Regions from separate parts of the Oceanobacillus timonensis genome, predicted to be linked through region 2. Evidence: riboswitches for the same ligand, from Rfam matches in the RefSeq annotation. Region 2 holds a riboswitch; each other region holds the start of a gene.
What was found. A riboswitch is a leader RNA that binds a small molecule or an ion and turns the genes downstream of it on or off. The one in region 2 is predicted to bind thiamine pyrophosphate.

Region 1: linked by a shared signal. The riboswitch ahead of thiW (energy coupling factor transporter S component ThiW) and the one ahead of B7E05_RS20205 (thiamine phosphate synthase) in region 2 are both predicted to bind thiamine pyrophosphate.
Region 3: linked by a shared signal. The riboswitch ahead of thiM (hydroxyethylthiazole kinase) and the one ahead of B7E05_RS20205 (thiamine phosphate synthase) in region 2 are both predicted to bind thiamine pyrophosphate.
Region 4: linked by a shared signal. The riboswitch ahead of B7E05_RS02165 (acetylornithine deacetylase) and the one ahead of B7E05_RS20205 (thiamine phosphate synthase) in region 2 are both predicted to bind thiamine pyrophosphate.

Annotation. Positions count from the first base shown of each region.
Region 1 covers NZ_LT800497.1:3,667,098-3,669,302, reverse strand. Annotated here, with positions in the region: gene thiD (bifunctional hydroxymethylpyrimidine kinase/phosphomethylpyrimidine kinase) at 1-406, opposite strand, end outside; gene thiW (energy coupling factor transporter S component ThiW) at 437-901, opposite strand; TPP riboswitch at 1,037-1,150, opposite strand; gene B7E05_RS18025 (LytTR family transcriptional regulator DNA-binding domain-containing protein) at 1,265-2,205, shown strand, end outside.
Region 2 covers NZ_LT800497.1:4,118,732-4,120,936, forward strand. Annotated here, with positions in the region: gene thiO (glycine oxidase ThiO) at 1-701, opposite strand, end outside; gene B7E05_RS20205 (thiamine phosphate synthase) at 704-1,315, opposite strand; TPP riboswitch at 1,436-1,532, opposite strand; gene B7E05_RS20210 (ABC-2 transporter permease) at 1,749-2,205, opposite strand, start outside.
Region 3 covers NZ_LT800497.1:1,422,118-1,424,322, forward strand. Annotated here, with positions in the region: gene sda (sporulation histidine kinase inhibitor Sda) at 98-277, shown strand; TPP riboswitch at 642-744, shown strand; gene thiM (hydroxyethylthiazole kinase) at 869-1,648, shown strand; gene B7E05_RS06890 (Lin0512 family protein) at 1,730-2,089, shown strand.
Region 4 covers NZ_LT800497.1:363,149-365,353, reverse strand. Annotated here, with positions in the region: gene tenA (thiaminase II) at 1-42, opposite strand, end outside; gene B7E05_RS02165 (acetylornithine deacetylase) at 82-1,350, opposite strand; TPP riboswitch at 1,433-1,536, opposite strand; gene B7E05_RS02160 (hypothetical protein) at 1,747-2,205, shown strand, end outside.

The sequences.
Region 1 (2,205 bases), 450 kb from region 2:
CAAGCGTTGTTAAAGGGAGAAGGTATTGTCGTAAATAGTTACGACCTTCTTCATCTATTAGAGAATCTCCGCTGGTAGCGACCATTACTGGATCCATTACATATGGAGCATCAACCTGTTCTAATTTTTTAACGATTAATTCCATCATGGGCTTGCTTGCAATCATTCCTGTTTTTACCGCATGAATCGGCATATCTTCTATAATGACATCCAGCTGATCCTCAATCATAGAAATTGGCATATGCTCTACGGAACGGACCCCTGTGGTATTTTGCGCCACAACGGATGTAATCACGGACATCCCATAAGTTTTCAGTTCTTGAAATGTCTTTAAATCAGCTTGAATACCAGCACCTCCGCTAGGATCTGTGCCGGCAATGGTTAATGCACAACGAACCGACTTCATTATAAAAACCTCCTTCATAGAATTAAAGATTTATTTTGTTAAAGAAAATTGCCGTGCCGGGATACGGCTGACTAACAACCACCCGATCAATGCACCGGAGACACTGCTTACAATAAACGGCGGAATAAAAGCAAAAGCCCCTGCAGAACTTCCCATAAGCAGGTTAGCGATAGGAACAGCAAAGAAGGAACCAATTATTCCTGTACCAATGATTTCTCCTAAAGCTGCCATCGGATATTTATACGTTTTTTGATACAATACCCCAGCAACAAAAGCTCCAATCATCGCTCCCGGAAAAGCAACCAGTGTCCCCAATCCTAAAAGGTTCCTGAGCAGACTGATCATCAATGCGACAATCACCGCAGGACCTGGACCGAGCATAATGGCGGCAATCACATTAACGGCATGCTGGACAGGATAAGCTCTGGCAACACCGGCAGGAAACCAGAGTAACTGCGAGCCAATCGTTCCAATAGCTACCAGTACGGCCATCATTGTTAGTAAGCGTGTACGTTTTTTCAATCTAATCATCTCCTTTTACTTAGGAAAATGAAAAGGGAACTACTTTGTAAAAAAATAAAAAAATCAGGCTTTGTCGGGAAGCCTGATTTGGTATACTGAGAGTAATCATAAATGGATTGACTACTTCCCTACGCTGGTATTAACCAGATCAGGTTTATAAGAGTCGGAAAGTGAGCATGCTTTCCTCTCAGCCCGCCATGTTGGGCTCCCCTAGTAGTTGCTTTTCATCATTTTCTTTGATTCTACTGTATCAGAGATGGAGCAATTTGTCATGAATGAATCATCAGATTACAGGCTGATCTACAGGAAAAGTTATTAGTAGAAAGAGGTTAAAGCATGTTAAGAATAAATGGTATGGAATATCGTCAGGGAGACCAAATATTATTTCCAAAGATAGATATCGAAGTAAAATCTGGAGAAATAAAAGCTGTTCAATCCACCGTTAATATTCGTTCGGTATTACTGCAGATGATTATCGGAAAAGAAAACGTTCGAAGTGGATCGATTCAGATTCAGCATCAGACATTACAAGCGGACAAACAGAAATATTTTTCATCGTTAGGTATTTGCTGGTATGAAGAAGAGGTTTATGAACGGCTGCAAGTGCAGGAATATCTAAATTTTATAGGTTCTTTATTTCAAAGCAAGGCGTCAATCAAAGAAGTTCTTTCGCAAATTCAACTGGAAGAAAAAGCAAAATGGAAGATACACCAGCTCAATCGTTCCGAAAAACGGCGTGTTCAGTTTGGAAGAATATTCATGCAGGAATCAGAAGTTGTCATTCTTGAAGAGCCGGAAGTAAATATAGATTTAGAAACCAAACGTGTTCTGCATCAATTTGTCGAATTGATGCAGGAGCAGCAAAAGGCGGTACTGATTTTTACAACAAGTACGGAGAGTGCCATCACCATTGCCGATACTGTCTATCGCTTGGATGAACAAGGAATCCGTCAGATAGAAGTGGAAACGGAGGGAAATAAACGTTCAGAAACCATAGAAACAGATGGCACGGAAACAGCAGAAGAAGCGGTTCAAGTAAAGCAAACTTTTCAATTAAATAAAATTTCCGCAAAAGTAGAGGATAAAATTATTTTATTTGACCCGCAGGAAATTGATTATATCGAAAGCCAGGATGGACAATCCTATCTATATACCCGTGGAGAAGGATTTCCGACAGGCCTTACCTTAAAAGAATTGGAACAGCGCCTGTCTCATCAGGGATTTTTTCGCTGTCATCGCTCCTATATAGTGAATCTTCAAAAAATAAGAGAAGTGAT
Region 2 (2,205 bases):
AATTCTAATAGCAGACACTCGCCCTTTACAGGGATTGTGCTGTAATCTGCAGGCAGCAGCTCATCTCCAAACGCCCCTGTAGCAACAATGACTTGACCAGCATAATACGTTGCCTCTGTAGTCCGGACTCCATAAACTTTTCCTGCTTCCATTAACAGTTCGCTTACTTTCTCCTGCTCATGCAAAATTGCGCCATGATGACAGGCAGCCAGGCAGAATGCTTTGGTAAGATGGCGGGCAGAAACTTGTCCATCATTTGGCAGATAAAGGATAGCGCGAAGATTATCCGTCAAACTTGGTTCCATCTTTCTTGCTTCTTCTACTGACAGCAAATAGGCAGCATTATCCGCTTCTCGTTGAAACGCTGCGACGGTTTTCAGCTTGTTATATTGTTGCTGATGAAAGGCAAGCTTCATGATTCCCTTATGCCTATACTGGATATCAATTCCTGCTTCTTCCCGCAGTTCCTCGGATAAATCCTGAAATAACGCCCTGCTCTCCTGCGCAAATTGGAATAAAGGACTATCTTCAGCAAACTCACCTTGCGCCCCTAGCATACCCGCTGCGGCACTGGAAGCTTCACAACCAACTTGATTTCTCTCTATAATCAGTACCCGATAACCTCTTTTCACCAGCTGATAAGCAATGGAACAGCCAATGACTCCGCCGCCTACAATAATTTGATCGAATTGTTTATTCACTGTTAACCTCCTTCCCAAGTATTCAACACGTGGTGGTAAGCTTTGGCCATTTGGATCGGATCATCTGCCTGCCAAATCCCAGACATCACCGCTATTCCAGCTGATCCAGCTGCAATTACTTCTTTCGTTCGCTCGGGCGTCATCCCGCCAATCGCGTATACCGGCACAGATAACGTGCTGGTAATCTCCTGAAGTTCAACTAATCCCCTGGGGTGCTGATTTGGCTTAGACATACTGGAATAAACATGACCGTATAATAGATAATCTGCTCCCTCTTGCTGTGCCTGTTCTGCTTCTCGTAAAGAATGGACAGACTTTCCTACTTTCAAGCCAGGGAAGTTTCCTTTCACAAGGGAAACAGGAGGGCTGTGATATGCCAGCTGAACCCCTGCACACTGCTTCATAACAGCAATATCTATCCTGTCATTGACAATTATTTTTGCTAATGGAAATCCGATGTTTTTTAATGCTCTAATGATTTCCAGCATGTCTTTGGCTGTTTTGTTCTTTTCTCTGATGTGCAAATAATCAATACTCTTGTAAATCCGCTTTATTATTTGCAAATGGTGGTTGGAAAAATTGCCATCACTGATCAGATGCAGCTGTTTGCTCATCCTCTGTTGCCCTCCTTTACTCAATTCCTCCAGGCTGATGGAAGAAACGAAAAAGACCACTTATCCGAGTAGGACAAGTGGCCTTGATTGTATAAAAATTCAACGATTGAATGATATATCATCATGTTCCTGCCACTTCCCTACGCTAGTGTTAACCAGATCAGGTTCAAAGGGTCCGAAATATTCGTCTCAGCCAAAGGCTCCCCTAGTGTTGCTTATTTAATTTTCAGATTACAATTAAAGCATAACATATTATTTTTTATTTTCAAATATATTTTTCCAAAAGTGTTTGGAGGATTTCAAGAGATACAATTGTTGTGTCCTCCATACCTGACACCTTTTTCGAAACACAAAACAAGTTGGTCAAATAATGTAATATCATCCCCTATTGCCATTTTAAACAATAGGGGATTCATACATATATTTCTTTCTGCTATTCCGTCAATCCTTCAATTTCCATCTCTTCAATGGTCGCTGTTTCATTATCATCCATCACCTGTGCTTCTGCATTAATATGATCTCCTTTTTCCAGAAAGATTGCCAATGGAACCTTGCTAGAGTTTACAGTGTAAATGGTGGTATCATCTTCCAGTAAGAATTGAACCATTTGACCTTGTTCTGTTGAGCTTATTTGCACACGGTCAACCGTTCCTTGCACAGATTCGGTAACAGTCTCATCCGTAGCCTCTGCATTTCCAGGATCCTGTGACAAAGCCATCCGATAGGATTCCAGAGCAGCATTCGCCGTATCTCCAAATACAACAAAATCAGAATCATCCGCCTTAATATATGCATACTGCTTGTGCAGACCGTTCGGATCCAGTACATTGACGACCCAAGTCGGGTTCCCATCAATATTATACAGTACAGGCATAGAACCTTCCCATTTC
Region 3 (2,205 bases), 2.7 Mb from region 2:
TGTTCTTTTTGTCTCACTTTGTAATATTTTATGTAGATTCTACTTCCGGTTCTTGAAAATCAACGGGTTCAAAAATGCAAATGTAGGAGGAATATCCATGAATAGTCTCAGGCATTTGTCAGATGCGCTTTTAAAAGAGACGCTGAGAAATGCAATCTATTTAAAATTAGAGAAGAATTTTTGTGCAACTTTAAAAAATGAAATCCAAAAAAGAAGAGAGAGGAGTGAGTACAGGCACGATGAAGACAATAGCATGACGGATATTTTTGAAAGGTGATAGCGGCCGGATATGTATAGTTTTATCACCTGGTAATCAATAATATGCTGTAATCGGAAGTAGAATCTGCAAGCCTTACATTTAGGGCTGAAAGAGGCAGTGTTCGTACTTGTAGTATACGAAACGCTGCCTTCTTTTTGTTTTATAAAAATTGATTTCATTCTTAAATGGCATGATGAAAACGGCCGGTAATTTCCTGGGAAATAAGAAGGCTGTTATTTCTTTATTTTCAACTGGAAAAGGAATCTGATGGGAATAAACCGTAACGTGATAGATTCAAACAAAGGTGGATCTAGTAATGTGCAAGTAATGTATCCCTTTACAATAATCATTTTTACTATTAGAATGAACGTAACATTGAATAGAAAACCACTAGGGGTGCCACTTGGCTGAGATAAGATTATCATCTTAATCCCTTTGAACCTGATCTAGCTCGTACTAGCGTAGGAAAGTGGAGATGGCAGACATACGGTGAATTTGTATCATTAACGTAAATGTAACCACTCCATTTTGGGGTGGTTTTTTATTTGATGTAAAAAGGTATTCTGGAAACTTCCAATTCGAGTCTATGACAGGAGGAGTTGTTTGAGTATGGATTACATCGGGAAAATAAAAGAAAAAAGACCGCTTATTTATAATGTCATCAATGAAGTAGCCACGAACTTTGCTGCGAATGGATTGATTGCCATTGGTGCTTCTCCGGCTATGTCGCATACGCCGAAAGAAGCGGTGGAGAATGCGCAAAATGCCCAAGCGGTTGTGTTGAATCTCGGAACACTGACGGAAGAACGTGCAGAAGCTATGCTAATTGCCGGGAAAACAGCGAATGAGGAAGGCGTTCCGGTTATTTTGGATCCAATTGCTGTGGGAGGAACAACATTTCGAACAGAAGTCATTGATGAACTGTTGGAAAAGGTTCAATTTACCGCTATTCGGGCCAATGCAGGAGAAATTGCTGTACTAGGAAATGTGTTTGATTCCATGAAAAGTCCTGACTCCACCATTGCAGAAATTGATCCGGAAATTGCAAAGGCTGTAGCAAATAAATATCATACGGTCGTCATTGCAACCGGAAAAACAGATGTGATTACCGATGGCATGCGTACGACACTTTGCGGAAATGGGGACGCGATGCTGCAGAATATTACAACCAGCGGCTGTTTACTTACCTCGCTCGTCGGGCCATATGTCAGTGTTGGAGAAGATGTGTATGAAGCAAGCGTTGAGGTAACCGCAGCCTATGGAATTGCAGCGGAGTTGGCGATGAAAAAAGCAGAAGGGCCCGGTTTCTTTATTCCGGCACTGTTGGACACATTATATTTTCTGGATCAACAAATGGTAGATAAGTACAAGCGGTTGGAAGAATGGTAGTATGTATTATTTGGGAGAAATAGAATGGGCAACCATTTTTAGTTCGAAGCTATAAATAAACAAAAAGGAGAGTAAAAAAACATGGAACAAATGCTATTTATCCAGACAGGTACAGGTGTAGATTTACATGGACAAGATATTAACGAAGCTTCCAAACGTGCTGTTATCGATGCGATTCACTCTAATTCGATGCCAGGAGTTCAAAACGCGCTGCCTGACCAAGATTTAAACAATATGAAAGTAAATGTAAAATTAGGCATTCCGAGAGATGGGAATCACCTGGATGAAGAAAAAATAAAAAAATTAATACCGTACGGCGATGTGTCAGTGGAAAAGTTAGATGGCGGATTGGTTACAACCAGCGGTATCTATCTAAGTGACCAAGAGGATAAAAATGATTTAATGTATATTGTCAATGCAGTGGTCGAAGTGGGATATTAGGAAGAACGGGAAGAAAAATGAAGGAAAAACGCTTAACAGAGTTAGTATCCAATGTTTTGAGCGCAAGAAAAATTCATTCAAAATGAAAGTATGAAGCATAAATATTTATATAAGGG
Region 4 (2,205 bases), 3.8 Mb from region 2:
AATCGAATCTGCTGCCTTGCGAATACGTTCTGTAAATTTCATGCTCTATGCACTCCCTTTTCTATCATTTTTATAAATGCCTTATTCCTGTTTTTCTGTTTGACACCATTTCAAAATAAATTGCAGCAGGGACACTGTATAATCTACTAACTCGTCGATATTTACCTGCTCATCTACGGCATGGGCATGCTTCAATTCACCCGGTCCATAGCAGGCTGTCGGAATCCCGTACGCTGCCAGCCAGCCGCCGTCTGTTACTGTTTCAGACATTCGGACTTTCGCTTCCTTGCCAAAAGCTTTGCTATGACTCTCCTGTAACATGGCAAAAGCAGCGTGCTCTTCATCTACGGAGAAAGACGGGAAAATTTCACCTCGGTCCACGATCATCGATTCGCCGCCCCATTCAAATGTTGGCAGGTTATCCCGCATCCAGACATCCGCTTCAGCCGTCTTTCGTAAATGGGACTCAATTTCTTCAGCAACCTGTTCAGCCGTCTCATCGGGATAGTAATGAACAGTAATCCATAAGCGGCATTCATCAGCAATAAAAGCAGCATGTCTTCCGCCCTCAATCACTGCCGGGTTGATCGTATTGGTTCCTGGCGGGAAGCCTGGATAGGATTTGGTCACTGCCCAATGACGCTCCAGCTCCTGCAAAGCCGTAATCAGCTTATTCATCTTTTCAATGGCACTGGCCCCTTTCATCCCGCCGCCTGCATGAATGAGCTGACGGCGTGTCCCATCATGGTGCGTGGTCGGGCTTTTCACCGTAATCCAGCCGGTAATAACGCCTCCTTGCCCGTGTATTTCACAATGGCTTGTATCTGCAACAATAGCATAATCTGCTGTATACCCGCGTTCTCCGCATTGCTTCGTCCCTGCTTCTCCGACTTCTTCCCCAATGACGGACTGCAGAATAACGTCTCCGCCAAGCTGAATCTGATGGTCATACAACAGACGCATCGCAAATAAACATGCTGCCAGACCGCCTTTCATATCTGCTGTTCCCCGTCCATATAACGTACGTCCTTCCACTGTTGGCTGAAATGGCCCATGCTTCCAGTTTTCACCTTCCTCTATAGAAGCGACATCCACATGCCCATTAAGAATCAGGCTGTTATATGTATCAGAAGCAGTCCCACGCAAACAGCCGACGACATTCGGATCATCAGGGTACACATTCCATTGATCTGTTTCAAAATGCATTTCCTCCAGGTAATTCGCAATATAAGCTTGGATATCCTCTGTATTTCGTGCAGGCGGGGCTGGTGTTTCAAAGCGAATTAAATCGCTGACAAGCGCTATTAACTCATCTTCTCGATTTCGAACCTCCTGAATGACCCTGTCCATTCAAAAAACCTCCTTTTCAGCACGCAAAAAAACCGCCTCCTGATATAGAAAGCGGCAGAAAAGTTTGATTCATTTGCCTATAGGCATATTCCGCCCACTTCCCTCCGCTAGTACGAACTAGATCAGGTTGGTAAGGGTCAAGACAATATGCCTCTCTCAGCTTAGTAAGCACCCCTAGTGGATCCATTGCGTATGTATTTATCCATTTTAGATTACCATACGGATTTGTAAGCGTAAAGCATAGTTTAAATTATATTATTGGAATCATCCTAATTATTGCAAGAATTTCAATCTATCTACAGGGAAAGTATGCCTATATCACATGTTTTCCAGCAGTTTAACTCCCTAAAAATGTTATAATAAATTTTGAAATAGTTGCAGATAAGGAAGTGAGCCATGGAACGATTTAAAAAATTAGGTGCTTATGCAATTGGGATTTTTATTTTAATCATCTGTATCACGGTGATAGCAGATGAATCAAAGCTTCTATATCCTTTATTACAGGGGAAAAACGGGGAAGAAAAAGAAGTGACCACTGTCGGTAAAACCGTATCCAGTGATTTATTTGGCAGCTTGAAATATTATGCTGTTTTAGAAGACGACGCACTCCTTCAGCTCACTCGTCATTCATCTGATCAAGAAATTTCTTTATTAACTAAACAGGAATTTGAACAGTTGGATGCCGGAGAAACGATCACGAAGAATGATTCTGGTATAACAGACGAGGATCAGAAATCACAAATAACAGAGCATCTTATTGTTATCATCGTCTTTAGTATCTATCCTTCAGGTTTTCTTGTTTATAATATTAGTCATATCCCTTTCTTTAAAAAATGGAGAGAAAAGGGTGCTACA